DNA from 4 places in the Aminivibrio pyruvatiphilus genome. Region 1 is predicted to be linked to each of the others. Evidence: riboswitches for the same ligand, from Rfam matches in the RefSeq annotation. Region 1 holds a riboswitch; each other region holds the start of a gene.

Region 1 (4,166 bases):
GTGTGCTGGAGCAGGCTGCGGCCCTCTACGCCATGCAGGAGGGGCAGCGGCGGAAGATCCGGTCCGCCCTGACCTATCCCCTGGCCATGACGGTCATCGGCTTCGCCGTGGTCCTCTTTCTGCTCACCTACGTGGTTCCCCGGCTCGCCGACCTCTTTGCCGACATGGGGCAGGCCCTGCCCCTTCCCACGAGAATCCTCCTGGGAACGGCGGCGTTTCTCCGGGAATGGTGGCCGGCGCTGGTCCTTGCCCTGATGGGGTTCTTTTTCCTGGCACGGAAGAGAAAGTGGTCCGTGAGCCTCCCCTTCTTCCGGCGCATCCGGGAAAATATCGCCCTCTCCCTGGTGATGTCCCACCTGAAGACCCTGCTCTCCGCTGGGATCCCCCTGGTGCAGGCCCTCGGAATGGCCTCCTCCATGGACTCCCGGCCGGAGCGGTGGATGGAGGCCGCCCGGCTCGTGAAGGAAGGGTTCCGGTTCGACCGTGCCCTGGAGAGGCTTGGCACCTTTCCCGAGGAGGCGGTCTACATCCTCAGGATCGGCGAGCTGGGAGGAGACCTGCCGGGTGCCATCGGCCAGGTGGCGGAGATGAACTGGGAGGAGGCCCGGGACGGCATGGAAAAGGCGGCCACTCTCGCGGAACCCCTCCTGGTGCTGTTTCTGGGACTGGCAGTGGGCTTCGTGGTCATCGCCGTGCTCCTTCCCATATTTGACCTGTCCAGTCTCGCGGGATGACGGGCGGGCAGAACTGAAACGGAGGTTGTGCAATGAAAGAAAGGCAGCTGAAACGGAAGGGCTTTACGCTGGTGGAAGTGCTCGTGGTGGTGGTCATCCTCGGCCTGCTGGCGGCTCTCGTGGTGCCCAGGGTGGTGGGCAGGGGGGAGGATGCCAAGAGAACCGCGGCGGCGGTGCAGATCCGGGAGATCGAGCAGGCCCTGGAGATGTACCGGCTCGACAGCAGTCTGTACCCCTCCACGGCCCAGGGGCTTGAAGCCCTGGTGACAAAACCCTCCATTCCTCCCGAACCGAGGAAATACAGGGAGGGAGGCTACCTCCGGAAGCTCCCGGCGGATCCCTGGGGAAGCCCCTTCGTCTACCGCCGCCCCGGCGACCACGGCGAATACGACCTGTTCTCCCTCGGTGCCGACGGCGAAGAGGGAGGAGACGGTCCGGGGAAGGATATAACCAACTGGGAGTAGGCTTGCCCGGAAAGAATTCATGGTATAAAATGGCTCAAACTAGTTAGTGTTTTTTTGAAATTTACTTCTGAGAATATCAATCTTTTCCTCCGAGTCGCCTGTCCTAAAGGATCTATCCCACGGGCAGCGACCGTTAGGGTGCATCCGGAAACAGGTGCGCCTCCCCTTTGGCAAGGAGGACGTTTTTCCGCACACGGCGAAGCCGTCCTCATGTCTTGAGGGCGGCTTTTATTTTTTCCATCTGCACGAGGCGAAAGGAGGGGTCGGTTCAGCGGAAACCTGACGGAGAGCCCCGCGCGAAGAGTTTATTGAACAGGAAAGGGGCGGAGGTTCCGGTCCTCATCGCATGGCCGCGCACAGGTCCGGAGCTCTGCCGCCCCGCCCCCTGCCGACGAACGGAAGGAGCTGGGAACAGGATGATTCAGAAAGTCTTTTTTGTCAACGGCGTCGAACGGAACATCATAGTGGAGGACGACAGCACCCTTGCCTCCGTACTCAGGGAACAGCTCGGGCTCACCGGAACCAAGATAGGCTGCGGCCAGGGACATTGCGGCTCCTGCGGCGTGATCATCGACGGCACGTATACCCGTTCCTGCGTGTACAAGATGTCACGGCTTCCTGAAGGAGCCTGCATCACCACCATCGAGGGGATAGGCACTCCCGGGAATCTCCACCCCATCCAGAAGGCATGGATCAGGCACGGGGCCGCCCAGTGCGGTTTCTGCACCCCCGGATTCATCGTCTCCGCAAAAGCCCTTCTCGACACCAACCCCAATCCGACCCGGGAAGAAGTCCGGGACTGGTTCCAGGCCAACAGGAACGCCTGCCGCTGCACCGGGTACAAGCCCATCGTGGACGCCGTCATGGATGCCGCCAAGGTGCTCCGGGGGGAGATGGACGTGAAGGATCTCGATTTCGTCCTTCCTGGTGACGGACGGATCTGGGGCAGCAGGTACCCCCGTCCCACTGCGGTCGGAAAAGTCACCGGAACCCTGGACTACGGCGCCGACCTTATCCTCAAGATGCCGAAGAAAACCCTCCACGCAGCCCTCGTCCAGGCGAAGGTTTCCCACGCCAACATAAAGGGTATCGATACCTCCGAGGCGGAGAAGATGCCCGGAGTCTACAAGATCGTCACCCACAAGGATATCAGGGGGAAAAACAGGATTACCGGACTCATCACCTTCCCCACGAACAAGGGCGACGGGTGGGACCGCCCCATCCTGTGCGACGAGAAGATTTTCCAGTACGGTGACGCAGTGGCCATCGTCTGCGCCGACAGCTACAGGAACGCCGCCGCGGCGGCCGAAAAAGTGAAGCTCGACCTGGAGGTTCTTCCGGCTTACATGAGCGCCCCTGCCGCCATGGCGGAGGATGCCATCGAAATCCATCCAGGCACACCAAACGTGTATTTCACCCAGAAAATCAAGAAAGGGGAGGATACGGCCCCCATCTTCGCCCGTTCCGACGTGGTCACCGCGGAGGACGACTTCTACGTGGGCAGGCAGCCGCACATGCCCATCGAGCCTGACGTGGGATTCGCCTACCTGGACCACGAGGGTCGGCTGGTAATCCACTCCAAGTCCATCGGCGTCCATCTCCACCTGGCCATGATCGCCCCCGGTCTGGGTGTGGAGCCCGAAAAGCTGGTTCTCGTGACGAATCCTTCCGGGGGCACCTTCGGCTACAAGTTCAGCCCCACCATGGAAGCCCTCGTGGGAGCCGCGGCACTGGCCACGGGACACCCCGTGGCGCTGAACTACACCTGGAAGCAGCAGCAGCAGTACACCGGAAAGCGCTCCCCCTTCTTCGTCAACATGAAGTTCGCCGCCGACAGGGAAGGAAAGCTCCTCGCCATGGAAACCGACTATTCCGTGGATCACGGCCCCTATTCCGAGTTCGGCGATCTGCTGACCCTGCGGGGCACCCAGTTCATGGGCGCGGGATACGATATTCCCAACATCAGGGGCGAGGGCCGGACGGTGTGCACCAACCATGCCTGGGGCTCGGCTTTCAGGGCCTACGGTTCCCCCCAGTCCCTCTTCTCCTCCGAGGTCCTTATGGATGAACTGGCGGAGAAGCTCGGCATGGATCCCCTGGAGATCCGCCTGAAGAATGCCTACCGGCCGGGGAGCACTTCTCCCACGGGACAGGCGCCCGAGTCCTATTCCCTTCCGAAGATGCTCGAGGCGCTCCGGCCGAAGTACGAGCTCGCGAAGAAGAGAGCCGCCGAGGGCTCCACTGCCCGCTACAAAAAAGGCGTCGGCCTCTCGGTGGGTGTATACGGCTGCGGGCTCGACGGTCCCGATGGTTCCGAGGCACGGGTCGACATGAACCCCGACGGGACCATCACCATCTGTACGGCCTGGGAGGACCACGGCCAGGGTGCCGATATCGGCGCCATCGGAACGGCCCACGAGGCACTGCGCCCCCTGGGCATCTCCCCCGACAAGCTCCGGTTTACGTGGCCCAATACGGCGAAATGCCCCAATTCAGGGCCTGCGGGCGGCTCCAGGTCCCAGGTCATGACGGGCAACGCCATCCGGGTGGCCTGCGAAACCCTGCTCAAGGAGACCGCGAAGCCAAAAAGCGGCTTCTTTAAGAAGGACGGCGGGTATATGACCTATGACGAACTGGTTGCCGCCGGAAAGCCGACCTCTTTCGCCGGAAAGTGGTCCGCCGTGGAGGGGGCCGCATGCGATGAAAACAGCCAGGGGAAACCCTTCGTGATCTACATGTACGGCGTGTTTATGGCCGAGGTGACCGTGGACACGGAAACGGGCAAGACTGCCGTGGACCGGATGACCCTCATGTGCGACTGCGGGAAGATCAACAACCGCCTCGTGGTGGACGGACAGAACTACGGCGGCATCGCCCAGGGCATCGGCCTCGCCCTCTCCGAGGACTTCGAGGATATCGAGAAGCACTCCACCATGCCCGGGGCAGGGTTCCCCTACATCAAGGACAT
Region 2 (4,166 bases), on a different contig from region 1:
CGCTACACTACCCCGGGCAAGAAATGACAGGACGCCGCCCTTCAGCACCGGCATCAGCGGGAATACCGGGCGCCTCCGGGCGGGAGCGCCGCGAAATCCGACGGTGCCTGGAGGAAATTCTTCTTCTCACCGGAGATGCAGAAACAAAAACCATGCCGCCCCACAGCGCCGCCGATCGCTCCGCTTCAATCAGGCGCCTGGCTGAAGAGGCCCTTTCCCTTCTCGGCGGTCCTTCCTTCCTTCCGGACGAGAAAAAAGCACCGGAGAAAGCGGCACTCTTCTCCATAACCTCGGTCTGCTTCGCAGCTGCAGGATCGGCTGCAGCGAAAGGAGCGCCTTCTGCCGCCAGGGTGGAAATCGACCCGTCGGTTCCCTCCCTCGTGGAAGGAGACCCGCTCATGCTGGAGCACATGCTGGATGAAATCATCGGGAAAGCAGCCGGGGCAGGAAACGGGAAGATCATACTTTCCGCCGTCGCCAGGCGAAACCTTCCGGAAGGTATTGAAATACTCTTCTCCGCGGGAGAGGCAAAAAACAGCCCGTCCTTTGCCATGACCTTCATCGACTCCTCTCCGGAAGAGGACGGAGGAACACCGTCCCTCGCCCTTCTGGCCGAGGACAACCCCCTGAGCGCCAGGATCATGGAATCAAACCTGGAAGCCCTGGATTTCAGGGTCATGACGGCCTCCAACGGGAAAGAGGCCCTTGCCCTCGCTGAAGAGCACAGGTTCGACATCATTCTCATGGACATCCAGATGCCCGAAATGGACGGAATGGAGGCAACCCGGGCACTTCGGCGGATGGAAAGGAAAAAGGGCCGGAGGGTTCCCGTTCTGGCCGTTTCCGCCTCCCTGGAAGAAGAGGACAGGAAGAGATGCCTCGAAGCAGGCATGGACGGTTTTTTGCCAAAATCCTCCTCACCTGAGGCCATGGCGCGGACCATCTCATCCCTTCTGCCCGGAAGAGAATTCCTGACGGCCCGGGAAAGAGAGGAAGAATCCCCGCTGCTCTCCGCAACCGGAGGAAACCGGGAAGCGGCGGCGGAAGCCGCTGCAATTTTCCTGAAGACGACCCCCCCGCTCATGGCGGAAATGAAGCGGGCGGTCGCTCATGGCGACCGCCTTCTGCTGGTATCCCATGCCCACAGGTTAAAGGGCAACCTCGCATTTTTCGGGGCGGAAAAGGCAGCCGGACTTGCGAAAGCCATGGAGGACACGGCAAAAAGCAGGGCTCTTGAAGGACTCCCTTCCCTGCTCTACTCCCTCATATCGGAGGTCAACCGCCTGCTGGCCGAATTACGAAAGGAATGGGGCCCCCGCTGAGTTTCCTCCCCTAGCGGAGCCTCAGGCGGGTGAACTCGTCATCGGCGAGGTCGATCCACAGGAGCTGTTCCGCGAGAACCGTTCCCTTCCCCGTAAGAAGCTTCACTGCCTGGGCACATTCCAGGGCTGCCACAAGGGCGGGGGTGAAGGGCGGATTGCCTGTTTCCGTCTCGACTCCCGTATCCGACTCGCCGGCGAGGTACCCTGTAAGCGTCTCGTCTCCCGGAAGTACGACACCCACCTGCCCCCAGAACCCGGCGATGGCTCCCGAAACGAGAGGAATCCCCCTGGAAGCGCACTCCGCAAACAGTACTCTCCGGGATGTGAGGCTGTCGAGACAGTCCACCGCCAGATCCACGCCCTCGAGAATTCCCTCCGCCGTGAAGGAGTCGAATCGGCACTGCCTTCCCTCGGCCTCCACGGCACCGTTGATCTCCATGGCCCTTGCTGCCGCCGTCCTTGCCTTTGATTTACCGAGCAGCTCCTCCGTTGCAAGGAGCTGCCGGTTCAGGTTCGTTTCGTCGAAAACATCACCGTCAACAAATACGAGGCGCCCCACCCCCGCCCGGGCCAGCAGGTCTCCCACGAGCCCCCCCAGGCCGCCGCAGCCTATAACGGCCGCGCAGGACGAGAGCAGGCGAAGCTGACCGTCGGGTCCGAGAGTCCCCATGCTCCGGATATATCTCGACGGAACGTAGCCGTTTTCGAGACAATAAATCTCCGCTTCGGCGGGAGAAAGTCCCTCCATGGCAGCAGCCTTCCTGAGTTCCAGAAAGGATACCATTTTCCAGGGGCCCACCGCCTCAGCGGAATACACCACAGTATCAAACCAGCTCACCGACACTCACCTCCGTTTCCGGAATTATACAGGAAAGATTACCCCAAAGAATTGACAGACTTCACAAATTGGTATAAAAAGTAACAGGGGTGAGCAGAATCATTCCCCGAAAATGAATATGCCTTCGACCTGCAAAATCTCCAGAAGATTCTGCAGGCACTGGGTCTGGAAAGCGATTTCCATTCCTGCCGCATTTGCAAAGGAGGATCAGCCGGCTTCAGCCGGTGGTCCTCCTTTTTTCATTTCACCCCTTTCAAAATACAGGATGCACAAAATCAAGGAGGCGAAGAGATATGGACAAGTTCGGCAAAGTACTGCGCGTCAATCTCTCCAACGGAACCGTCGCAAGCGAGAGTCTCTGTGAAAAAACCCTGAAGGACTACATAGGCGGCCGCGGATATGCCACGAAGGTGCTTTACGACGAGGTACCCAAAGGCACCGATCCCCTCTCCCCCGAGAACAAGCTCATTTTCGCCAACGGCCCCCTCACCGGCAAGGGAGCTCCCTCCGCCGGACGGTACATGGTCATCACCAAGAGTCCCCTCACTGGATGCATCGCCAGCAGCAACTCGGGCGGATTCTGGGGAGCCGAGCTCGCCAGGGCGGGCTGGTTCATGATCATTCTCGAGGGCAAGGCGGCTAAACCCGTCTATCTCTGGATCAACGACGACAAGGTGGAGATCCGCGACGCCGCCGCCGTCTGGGGCAAGGACAGCCATGCGGCCACCGACGCCCTTCTCGAAGCCGTGGGCGATTCCAAGGCGAAGGTCACCTGCATCGGCCCCGCCGGTGAAAGGCTTTCGAAGATCGCGGCGATAATGAACGACAAGAACCGGGCTGCAGGACGGAGCGGTGTCGGCGCCGTCATGGGCTCCAAAAACCTCAAGGCGGTCGTGGTCAAGGGCAGCGCCCGCCCGTACGTGGAAAACCAGGATGAGATGAAGGCCGTCCTCGCCGGGGCCATGGAAAAACTGAAGACCAACCCCGTCACCAGCCAGGGCCTCCCCACCTACGGAACCGCGGTCCTCGTGAACATCATCAACCAGCTCGGCGGCTACCCCAAGAACAACTGGCAGGGAGCCTACTTCCCCGAGGCTGACACCCAGTCCGGCGAAACCCTCGCCAAGGACTTCCTCACCAAGAGATACTCCTGCTTCGGCTGCCCCATCGGCTGCGGCCGGGTCACGAAGGTCGGCGACCGCGAGGGCGAAGGCCCTGAATACGAGACCATCTTCGCCTTCGGCGTCTGCTGCGGTGTCGAACGTCTCGAGCCCATCATCGAGGCCAACTATCTCTGCAACGAATACGGCCTCGACACCATAAGCGCCGGTGTCACCATCGCGGCGGCCATGGAGCTCTACGAAAAGGGACTGATCAAAAAGGAAGAACTGGAAGGCGGCCCCGAGCTCCGCTTCGGCAGCGATGACGCCGTCACCTACTGGACGAAAAAGATGGGGCTCGTGGAAGGCCTCGGCAAGAAGCTCGCAGAGGGCTCCTACAGGCTGTGCGAAATGTACGGCCACCCCGAGTTCTCCATGACCGTCAAGAAGCAGGAGATGCCCGCCTATGACGGACGGGCCATCCAGGGAATCGGCCTGAACTACGCCACGTCGAACCGGGGAGGATGCCACGTGAGAGGCTACACCATCTCCCCCGAAGTCCTCGGACTTCCCGAGAAGCTCGACCCCGTGGATATCAGCACAAAGCCCACATGGGTCATGATTTTCCAGAATCTCACCGCGGCCATCGACGCCTCCGGCATGTGCCTCTTCACCTCCTTCGCCCTCGGAGCCGACGACTATGCAGCGTTCCTCAAGGCAGCCACGGGCTTCGACTATGACGGCGCCGCAGCCCTGCAGGCGGGAGACCGCATCTGGAACATCGAGCGTATGTTCAACCTCCGCGAAGGCCTCGATCCTGCGAAGGAAGACACCCTTCCCGACAGGCTGCTCAAGGAGCCCATTCCCGACGGTCCTTCCAAGGGAATGCTCAGCCGCCTTCCCGAA
Region 3 (4,166 bases), on a different contig from region 1:
TCTGGAAGAGCGAGCGCCACTCGGTCTTCGTCACATTGGCCGGAACGGTGCTCCTGCTCTTCCGGGCGCTGTAGCCTCCCGAAAAAACATTAGGGGCTCCCTGAAGGGAGCCCCGATTTTTTTCTACACTCTTTCCATTATGCCGCCGAAGAGCCTCTGCCACGTTTCTTCGTACACCTGCTTCGGCGGAACATTCAGGGAGGCGAGCCCCTCGGCGATGGCCGTCTGGGCAACGGCCTCGGCCACCCGTGGCGTCACTTCGTCGGAGAACAGGTCCGGGATGATGCACCGCCGGGAAAGGCGCCTCCGGTCAACCGCCCCCGCAATGGCCCGGGAGGCCGCCATGAGGATGTTTTCGTTCAGCCCCTTCGCCCGGACATCCAGCAGCCCCCTGGCGATTCCGGGGTAGGCATGGAGGTTCGGCATGGCATTGGACGTTCCCGTCAAACCTTCGGCGAAGACGGCGGCTCCGGCCTCCGAGGCCTCCTCCCAGGAGATCTCGGGCTCGGGCATGGAGAGGGCGAGGACGATGCTTCCCGGTTTCATGGAGCGCACGTGAGCGGCGCTGATTTTCCCCCTCGACGAGAGGCCGATGAAGATGTCCGCTCCCTTTACGGCCTCGTCCAGGGAGGCTCCTCCCCGGGTTTCGCCGAGCCGTTTCGCCAGCTCTTCCTGGACGAAATTCATGCATCCGTTGCCGGGCCCGATGATGCCGCACTTGTTCAGCACCGTGACCCGCCCCGCGCCTGCGTTGAGCAGCAGCCGGGCCACGGAGATTCCCGCCGCCCCCGCACCCATGATTACGGTGGAAGTGTCCGGCAGCTCCTTGTCCACCAGCTTCAGGGCGTTCATCAGTGCGGCCAGCACAACCACCGCCGAGCCGTGCTGGTCGTCGCAGAAGACGGGTATGTCCAGCTCTGTCTGGAGGCGCTCCACCACGGTAAAGGAATTGGGGCTCGACACGTCCTCGATGTTGATCGCCCCGAAGGTGGGGGCAACCATTTTAGCCATGGCGACGATGTCATCGGCATTCCGGGCGTCGATGCAGAGGGGGATGGCGTTCACGTCGCCGAAGTTCTTGAAGAGCAGGCACTTGCCCTCCATCACCGGCAGAGCCGCCCTGGGGCCGATGTTGCCCATGCCCAGGACAGCCGAGCCGTCGCTGATGAGGGCGAGCCGGTTGCCCTTGCCCGAATATTCAAAAATGACATCCGGATCCTCCATGATTCCGGCGGCGGCGTAAGCGCCCCCCTGCACGTAGGCCATGCCGAGATCTTCCTCGTTCCGTATGTTCACCGTGGGGTAGATCCGGATCTTCCCCCGGGCCTTCCGGTGCAGCTGGAGGGCCTTTTCCCTGTCGATGTTCACTGTGTCGCGCTGCCTCCTTCCCGAATATCCGCCCCTGTCAGGATGTCCTTACTTGAAGAGGGGGAGAAGCTCCTTGAACTCAGGCGTTCCCGACCTGCCCATAAGGTGGTAGATCACCGACTCCACGGGCACCACCAGCGCACCGGCCGCCGCCATCGCCGAAAGGGCCCGCTCGGCCTTCAGGGGGTCCCTGCTCCCGCAGGCATCCGAAGCGAGCACCACCTTCCGGCCCTTCTCAAGCAGGTCGAGCACGGTGGCCAGGATGCAGATATGGGTCTCGATGCCGAAGATCACCGTCACGGAACGGCCCGTTCCCTGCAGGAGCTCTTCAAAAGCGGCTTCGTCGCAGCAGGAAAACGTGTTCTTTTCCATGCGGGGAGCACCCTCCGGCAGTGCCGCCAGAATTTCCCCGTCGGTGGGGCCAAGCCCCCTGGGGTACTGTTCCGTGTACACAAAGGGAACGGAGAGCACTCTCGCCGCCGTTGCCAGCTTCACCGTATTCCGGCGGATTTCCTCCGCTCCGGAAATGGCCGGCAGAAGCCGGTCCTGGACGTCCACCATCACCATGCAGGCAGTTTCCCGCCTCAGTCTGAAAGGAATCATGTATCCACCTCCGCACATATTCTCCGGTTATTGTACCCCATGACCGCTCCTTCCGGTTGCCTTCGGGAAAGGGGCAGGGTACAATACCCTGCGGACAGTCCCTCCGAGCCATGAAACCTACAGGCGGCAGCCCATGGATTCATGGCCGACAGGGTGCTCCCGGAAACGGAAGCGCCTCCCGCACGGCAAGGAGGGAAGGACGCTCGGCGTGCCTTTCCTGCGGTTTGGGGAGAGGCATTTTTTTATGGAAAGGGAGGATTTTCGTGAACTACCTCTCGGAAGGTTTCATTCAAGGACTCGGCCTCATCTTTACCATGGACGAGGAAGTATGGACGGCAGTGATCACCACCCTCAAGCTTTCGTTCCTTTCCATGGCCGTTACCCTCACCATCGGCGTTCCCCTGGGTTTCATCATCGGCTACTTCTCCTTCCCGGGGCGCAGGATCCTCCGGATCACCGTGGACACGCTGCTCTCCATCCCTACGGTAGTGGTGGGACTCTTCGTCTATGCCTTCATTTCCAACAGGGGGCCCCTCGGCGGATACGGACTTCTCTTCAGCATTCCCGGCATGGCCATAGGCCAGACCATCCTGGCCCTCCCCATCGTGGTCGCCCTCACGGCGTCCGCCGTGGAAAGCGTCGACGGACGGCTTCGCCTCACCCTCCTCACCCTGGGCGCCCGGGGAAAACGCCTCGCCCTTTCCACTCTCTGGGAGAGCAGGCACCAGATCCTCCTCGCCGCCGTCACCGCCTACGGAAGGGTCACCGCCGAAGTGGGCGTCTCCATGATGATCGGCGGCAACATCAAGTGGCACACCCGCACCATCACCACCGCCATCACCCTGGAAACGGGCAAGGGAGAATTCTCCACCGGTATCGCCCTCGGAGTCCTGCTCCTCGCCCTCTCCTTCGTTCTCAACTGGTCCCTTTCGGCTCTCCGAAGGAGGACGGCAGCATGAACAGGCAGACCGGACGTCCGGGATCAGCTCCGCTTTACGAGATCGAAGCGCTCGTCTGCGCCTACGAGGATGACCCCGTGCTCCACATCGACAGGCTGGACATTCCGCCTGACGGCCCCACCGCCTTTGTCGGCCACAACGGCAGCGGCAAGAGCACTCTTCTAAAGGCCCTCGCTTTCCTCCTGAAGCCGGCGGCAGGTACCATCCGCTTCCTGGGGGAACCCACGGAAGAACGGGAGAGTGAACTCCGCAGGGAAGTGACCTTCCTCCTCCAGGAGCCCTATCTTCTCCGGCGCTCCGTCTTCGAGAACGTGGCCTACGGCCTCAGGGTCCGGGGAGACACGAACCGCCTCGCCGACCGGGTCGCCGAAGCCCTCGAGATGGTAGGCCTTTCTCCGGACTTCGGCGCACGGGAATGGTACATGCTCTCGGGAGGCGAATCCCGGCGGGTGGCCCTGGCCTCCCGCCTCGTCCTCCGGACGAAGGTCCTCCTCCTCGACGAACCCACCGCCAACGTGGACGAAGAAAACGCCCTTCTGATGGCCCGGGTGATCAGGGAAGCCTGGGAAAAATGGGGCACCGTCTCCCTCATCGCCTCCCACGACATCCAGTGGCTCGACGGCGTCTGCGGAAGGCGCGTCTCCATGAGGCGGGGAAAAATCGAGGGCGTTTCCGCCTGAAAACCGCCCATTTTCTCTCCCCGCTTTTTGTTGTGGCGGGAATGGGTATATGGTATGCTTCCCCCATAATAGAAGTTCCGGAGGATCCTATGACATTCGAACGCGGAAATGAAGAAAAATGGACGGTAGGGGAGATTCTTTCAGCCATGGCGGGAACGGAACACCCACGGTACATCCAGAAAATAGTGACCCAGCTGCAGCAGTGGATGGAGGAATCGCTCACCTCCGAGGCCGCCGAACACGACGGCGATCCACTCTCCGCGCTCTTTGACAGCGTGCTCGAGGCCGACGGGGAGAAGCTCTTTACCCAGCTCGAGTGGGTGGACGACTACGCCGATCTCCTTCCCAACCTCAAGAAACCCTCAGGCCACGAAGATGCCGTCGTGCTCAACGTGGGCCCCACCGATTTCGAGGACAGCCTCCGCATGGCCATCGACTACGCTTCCCTCTTCAACAGGAAGCTCTGCCGGCGGGTGTGGATGATCAGCGACACCTTCATCATCGGCGACGTCTACCGGTACATCTCCCACATCCGGGCCCTCGGCTCCCAGGGAAT
Region 4 (4,166 bases), on a different contig from region 1:
TCAGGGGTGAGAGTGCCATGCTCTTCCACTCGCCGGCAGGGGAGCACTTCACCCTGGGGATGATTCTGCCGGAGAGGGTGTTCCGCCGCTTCGTACAGGACATAGCCGCCCTCCATCTTTTCGGAGGATTCGTCATTCTTCTCCTCGCCTCCGTTCTGCTTTTCCCCACGGTCCTGGGCCTGAGGCTCTCTTTCGCTTCCCTTTCAGCCGTGGCGGACGGAATAGCGGAGCGCCTTTCCGGGAACAGGGACATTACGGAAACGGCTTTCAACGTGCAGGTTCTGGGGGCCGAAATCGGCGAGGCCGTGGAGGATTCCCGGGTGACGGAGTTCAGGCGCTTTCTCAGAAGCCTGGAAAATGCCCTGAAGATCATCGGGAGGCAGGGAGAGGAAATAGCCGCCCTCACGGAAGAAGCCCTGGCCATACAGGACAATCTCACCGATGTGAACCGTGAGCTCACGGAGAGGCAGAAAATCTGGAGAAATACGCTGAACGTCATGGAGACCGTTTCGGGCACGGGCGAAAGCGGCGGGAAGCTTCAGAGGATCGCCGAAAGCATTCGGGAGAGCACCGGTGCCTTCGGTGTACTCCTGGCACACCACAGGGACGGAGCCCTGAGAAACCTGGCCATCAGCGGTTACCGGTCCGCAGCGCTTCTGGATTTCGCTATTCCCCTGGAGGGAAGCGTGGCCGGACGGGCCTTCAGGGAGAAACGGCCGGTATGGGTTGAAAATGTGTCTCTCGAACCGGAGTACGGCATGGTTCACCCCGAGGTGGCGACGGAAGTGGAGATTCCCCTTGTGCACCGCGGCAGAAGCGTGGGGGTTCTCGAGGTGGCTTTTGCGGGCGAAGGCAGGCCCAGGGACGACGAACTCATGGAAACCCTGATGCCCGTTGCGTCCGCCCTGGCCGGCCTCTTTGACGTGGAAGACGCCCGCAGGGAAATCAAGGAATCCTACAGGTACCTGGCTGAAAAACTGCAGTCTGTCACGGAGATTCACCATCTCGAGACGGCGGACCACATGGACAGGATCGGCGCCTACTCACGCCTCGCCGCGGAAGCCCTGGGAAAATCCAGGGAAGAGCAGGACGACATCGAGATCTTCTCACGCCTGCATGATATCGGGAAGCTCAGGGTCCCCATGTCCATCCTCGGGAAGGCCGGCCCGCTTACCGGAGAGGAGATGGCCCTCGTCCGAAACCATCCCCGGTGGGGTGCGGAGCTCATCGGGGGCGCGGAATGGCTTGCCGCGGCGAGGCGGATCTGTATGACCCACCATGAAAAATGGGACGGCAGCGGTTACCCCCTGGGCCTTTCGGGGGAGGAAATTCCCTGGGAAGGGCAGGTAGTGGCCCTGGCTGACGTCTACGATGCCCTGCGGTCCCGCAGGGTCTACAAGGACTCGATGTCCCACGAGGAGGCGGTCCGCATCATCCTGTCCGGCGACGGCAGGACGGAGCCCGGCCATTTCGGCCCCGAGATCATCGAATTTTTCAGGAAATTCCACGGGGAGATGGACAGGATTTTCGAAAGCCGCCGGGTGAGGTAACAAAAACCGGCGCTCCCGTGGTATCATAAACACAAAAGAATATGCTTATCTCCGAGCCCGTTCGCCTACAGGATTTTCCCACGGCGGCGGGCCGTCAGGGTCCGTCCGGAAACAGGCGGGCCTCCCGTGTTCGGCAAGGAGATAGCGGACTTCACTGGAGCCGTTCCCTGCCGTTTGTCGTAGGGGAACGGTTTTTTTGTGTTTTTGTGTTTCGCGATCAGGCACACTACAACATAAAGGAGGAAATTACAGTGAAAATGAGAAAAATGCGGTCGTTTCTGTTCGTCTGTCTGTTCGTCTTTGTCCTTGCGGGGGCCGCTTCCGGCGCGGAGGTTCTCCGGATGGCCACCACCACCAGCACGGACAACACGGGGCTTCTTGATTACCTGGCCCCTCTGCTCCTTCAGGAGAAGAACATCGAACTCCAGTGGGTTTCCGTAGGTACGGGCAAGGCTCTTGAGTACGGCCGGAACGGTGACGTGGACGTTCTCCTGGTCCATGCTCCCGAGGTGGAGAAGAAGTTCGTCGCCGACGGATGGGGTGTCAACCGCCGCCAGGTGATGTACAACGACTTCATCGTGGTGGGCCCCGTTTCCGATCCTGCGGGGATCAAGGGGATGGCCGCCGCCGATGCCCTGAAGAAAATCGCCGCCGTCGCGGCTCCCTTCGCCAGCCGGGCCGACAAATCCGGGACCCACGTGGCGGAGCTTGTCCTCTGGAAAAACGCCGGCATTCCCGAACCCGACAAGGAGAAGTGGTACATCCAGACCGGCCAGGGAATGCTTGAAACCCTCATGATCGCCGATGAGCGGAAGGGCTACTGCCTCACCGACAGGGGAACCTTCATCAAGTACGAGGATTCCCGGAAGGAGCAGGGGGGGCTGGTGATCATCGTCGAGGGTGACGACTCCCTGAAAAACCAGTACAGCGTAATCGCCGTCAACCCGGCAAAATGGGAGAACCTCCGGTATGACCTCGCCGTGGCCCTCATCGACTGGATGGTGTCCCCGTCGACCCAGAAAGCCATTGCGGACTTCCAGCTTCTCGGAAAGCAGCTCTTTTTCCCCAACGCCGAAAGATAAACAACAAAGGAGCGCCGGAAACTCCGGCGCTCCTTTCCTGATGTGTTCCCGTTTCCTATGCCTTTTCCTCGATGGCCACTTTCTTCATCTTCTCGGCCTGGATCTTTTCCGAGACTTCCACGGTGAGCACGCCGTTTTTGAACGTCGCCTTCGCTGTGTCCGGGTCAACCTCCAGGGGAAACTGGATGGACCGGGAGACCTTTCCGAAATAGCGCTCCGACCGGAAAAGGTCGTTCTCTTCCACCGTTTTCTCGTCGGATTTCTCCGCCTGGAGAGTCAGCCGGTCCTCGAAAACATTCAGCTCCACCTTTGACGGGTCGATGCCGGGAAGCTCGAACTCGGCGAAAACTTTTCCGTCCTTCCGGTAAAAATCCCCCCTGGGAACCGCAGGAACCCTTTCCGTCTCCTGGGCATACCCCATATCGGAAGAAAACTCGCCGAATGCCCGGAGCATGTCCCTCATCATCCTGTCCACCGAAGCGAATGGTGCGATGGGCTGTGCCATGTCATTGGGCCGTATGGCCAGGAATCTCCGTGTCATTGTCTCCACCTCCATGAGTCTGATCTATATTGACCTTGTGATCATAATTATATACGTCAGTATTGGTTAGACAAGGGCGAAAAAGAGAAATGAGCAGGAAATAAAGGTAAATATGGCCGCATTTTGGAGACTGCCTCCCGTTTTCTCTTTTTTTCTTTGTATTTCTCCTGCGGGGAAAAGAAGATGCCTCTGAAGGTGTACAATGAAGAAAAGTAATCTGACAAGGGAGAGTGTGCAATGAAAAAGGACATAGGAATCTCCACCCCTCTCTATCCCGCGCCGGCCCTGGTTGTGGCGGCCTATGGCACCGACGGGCGGCCCGGCGGGCTCATGGTCGCCTGGGGGGGAGTCTGCAACTCGGAGCCGCCGTGCATTTCGGTGGCCGTGGCGAAATCCCGTCATACCCTGGAGGGAATACTGGAGAAGAAGGCCTTTACGGTGAACATACCGTCGGAGGCCCAGGCCGCGGAAGCTGATTTTTTCGGCCTCGCGTCGGGAAGGGATACAGACAAGTTCTCCGCGGCGGGACTCACCCCTAAAAAGGGGGATATCGCGGACGCTCCCCTCATCGAGGAGTTTCCTGTTTCCATGGAGTGCGAGGTCGTTCAGTTCCTTGATCTCGGATCCCATATCCTCTTCGTGGGAAAGGTGGTCAAGACCTGGGCACGGGAAGAGTGCCTCGACGAAAAGGGCTATCCGGACCCTGAAAAAGTGCGCCCCCTGGTTTTCGCTCCCCGCACCGGGAAATACTTCGGCCTGGGGGATCTTGTGGGAAAGGCCTTCGGCGAGGGGAAAAAGTTCCTGCCGAATAAGTCCTGAAGGGGGCTTTTCATTCTGCCGCTGCAAATAAAGGAGCCCCGGCCTTAAAAAGCCGGGGCTCCTTTCCGCTTCAGGAGAAATTTCCCTAACGTACTTCTGGGGTATCCGCCCTGGGGCGGAGCAGCAGAAAGAGTCCGATGACCGCGGATGTGCTCCCGAGGGCGATGGGAAGGC

What was found. Region 1 has a riboswitch for molybdenum cofactor ahead of C8D99_RS05315 (molybdopterin-dependent aldehyde oxidoreductase). Riboswitches for the same ligand answer to the same signal wherever they lie in the genome.
Region 2: linked by a shared signal. The riboswitch ahead of C8D99_RS01950 (aldehyde ferredoxin oxidoreductase family protein) and the one ahead of C8D99_RS05315 (molybdopterin-dependent aldehyde oxidoreductase) in region 1 are both predicted to bind molybdenum cofactor.
Region 3: linked by a shared signal. The riboswitch ahead of C8D99_RS12700 (ABC transporter permease) and the one ahead of C8D99_RS05315 (molybdopterin-dependent aldehyde oxidoreductase) in region 1 are both predicted to bind molybdenum cofactor.
Region 4: linked by a shared signal. The riboswitch ahead of C8D99_RS14215 (ABC transporter substrate-binding protein) and the one ahead of C8D99_RS05315 (molybdopterin-dependent aldehyde oxidoreductase) in region 1 are both predicted to bind molybdenum cofactor.

What each region holds. Positions count from the first base shown of each region.
Region 1 is NZ_SORI01000005.1:45,470-49,635, forward strand. Features, by position in the region: gene C8D99_RS05305 (type II secretion system F family protein) at 1-734, shown strand, start outside; gene gspG (type II secretion system major pseudopilin GspG) at 767-1,198, shown strand; molybdenum cofactor riboswitch at 1,274-1,392, shown strand; gene C8D99_RS05315 (molybdopterin-dependent aldehyde oxidoreductase) at 1,615-4,166, shown strand, end outside.
Region 2 is NZ_SORI01000002.1:25,231-29,396, forward strand. Features, by position in the region: gene C8D99_RS01935 (response regulator) at 1-27, shown strand, start outside; gene C8D99_RS01940 (response regulator) at 24-1,322, shown strand; gene C8D99_RS01945 (HesA/MoeB/ThiF family protein) at 1,333-2,160, opposite strand; molybdenum cofactor riboswitch at 2,271-2,381, shown strand; gene C8D99_RS01950 (aldehyde ferredoxin oxidoreductase family protein) at 2,454-4,166, shown strand, end outside.
Region 3 is NZ_SORI01000021.1:45,241-49,406, forward strand. Features, by position in the region: gene C8D99_RS12685 (methyltransferase family protein) at 1-74, shown strand, start outside; gene C8D99_RS12690 (NAD(P)-dependent malic enzyme) at 124-1,368, opposite strand; gene C8D99_RS12695 (isochorismatase family protein) at 1,417-1,971, opposite strand; molybdenum cofactor riboswitch at 2,061-2,179, shown strand; gene C8D99_RS12700 (ABC transporter permease) at 2,235-2,930, shown strand; gene C8D99_RS12705 (ATP-binding cassette domain-containing protein) at 2,927-3,610, shown strand; gene C8D99_RS12710 (hypothetical protein) at 3,700-4,166, shown strand, end outside.
Region 4 is NZ_SORI01000032.1:7,728-11,893, forward strand. Features, by position in the region: gene C8D99_RS14210 (HD domain-containing phosphohydrolase) at 1-1,550, shown strand, start outside; molybdenum cofactor riboswitch at 1,588-1,707, shown strand; gene C8D99_RS14215 (ABC transporter substrate-binding protein) at 1,808-2,632, shown strand; gene C8D99_RS14220 (Hsp20/alpha crystallin family protein) at 2,688-3,173, opposite strand; gene C8D99_RS14225 (flavin reductase family protein) at 3,411-3,992, shown strand; gene C8D99_RS14230 (TRAP transporter permease) at 4,078-4,166, opposite strand, start outside.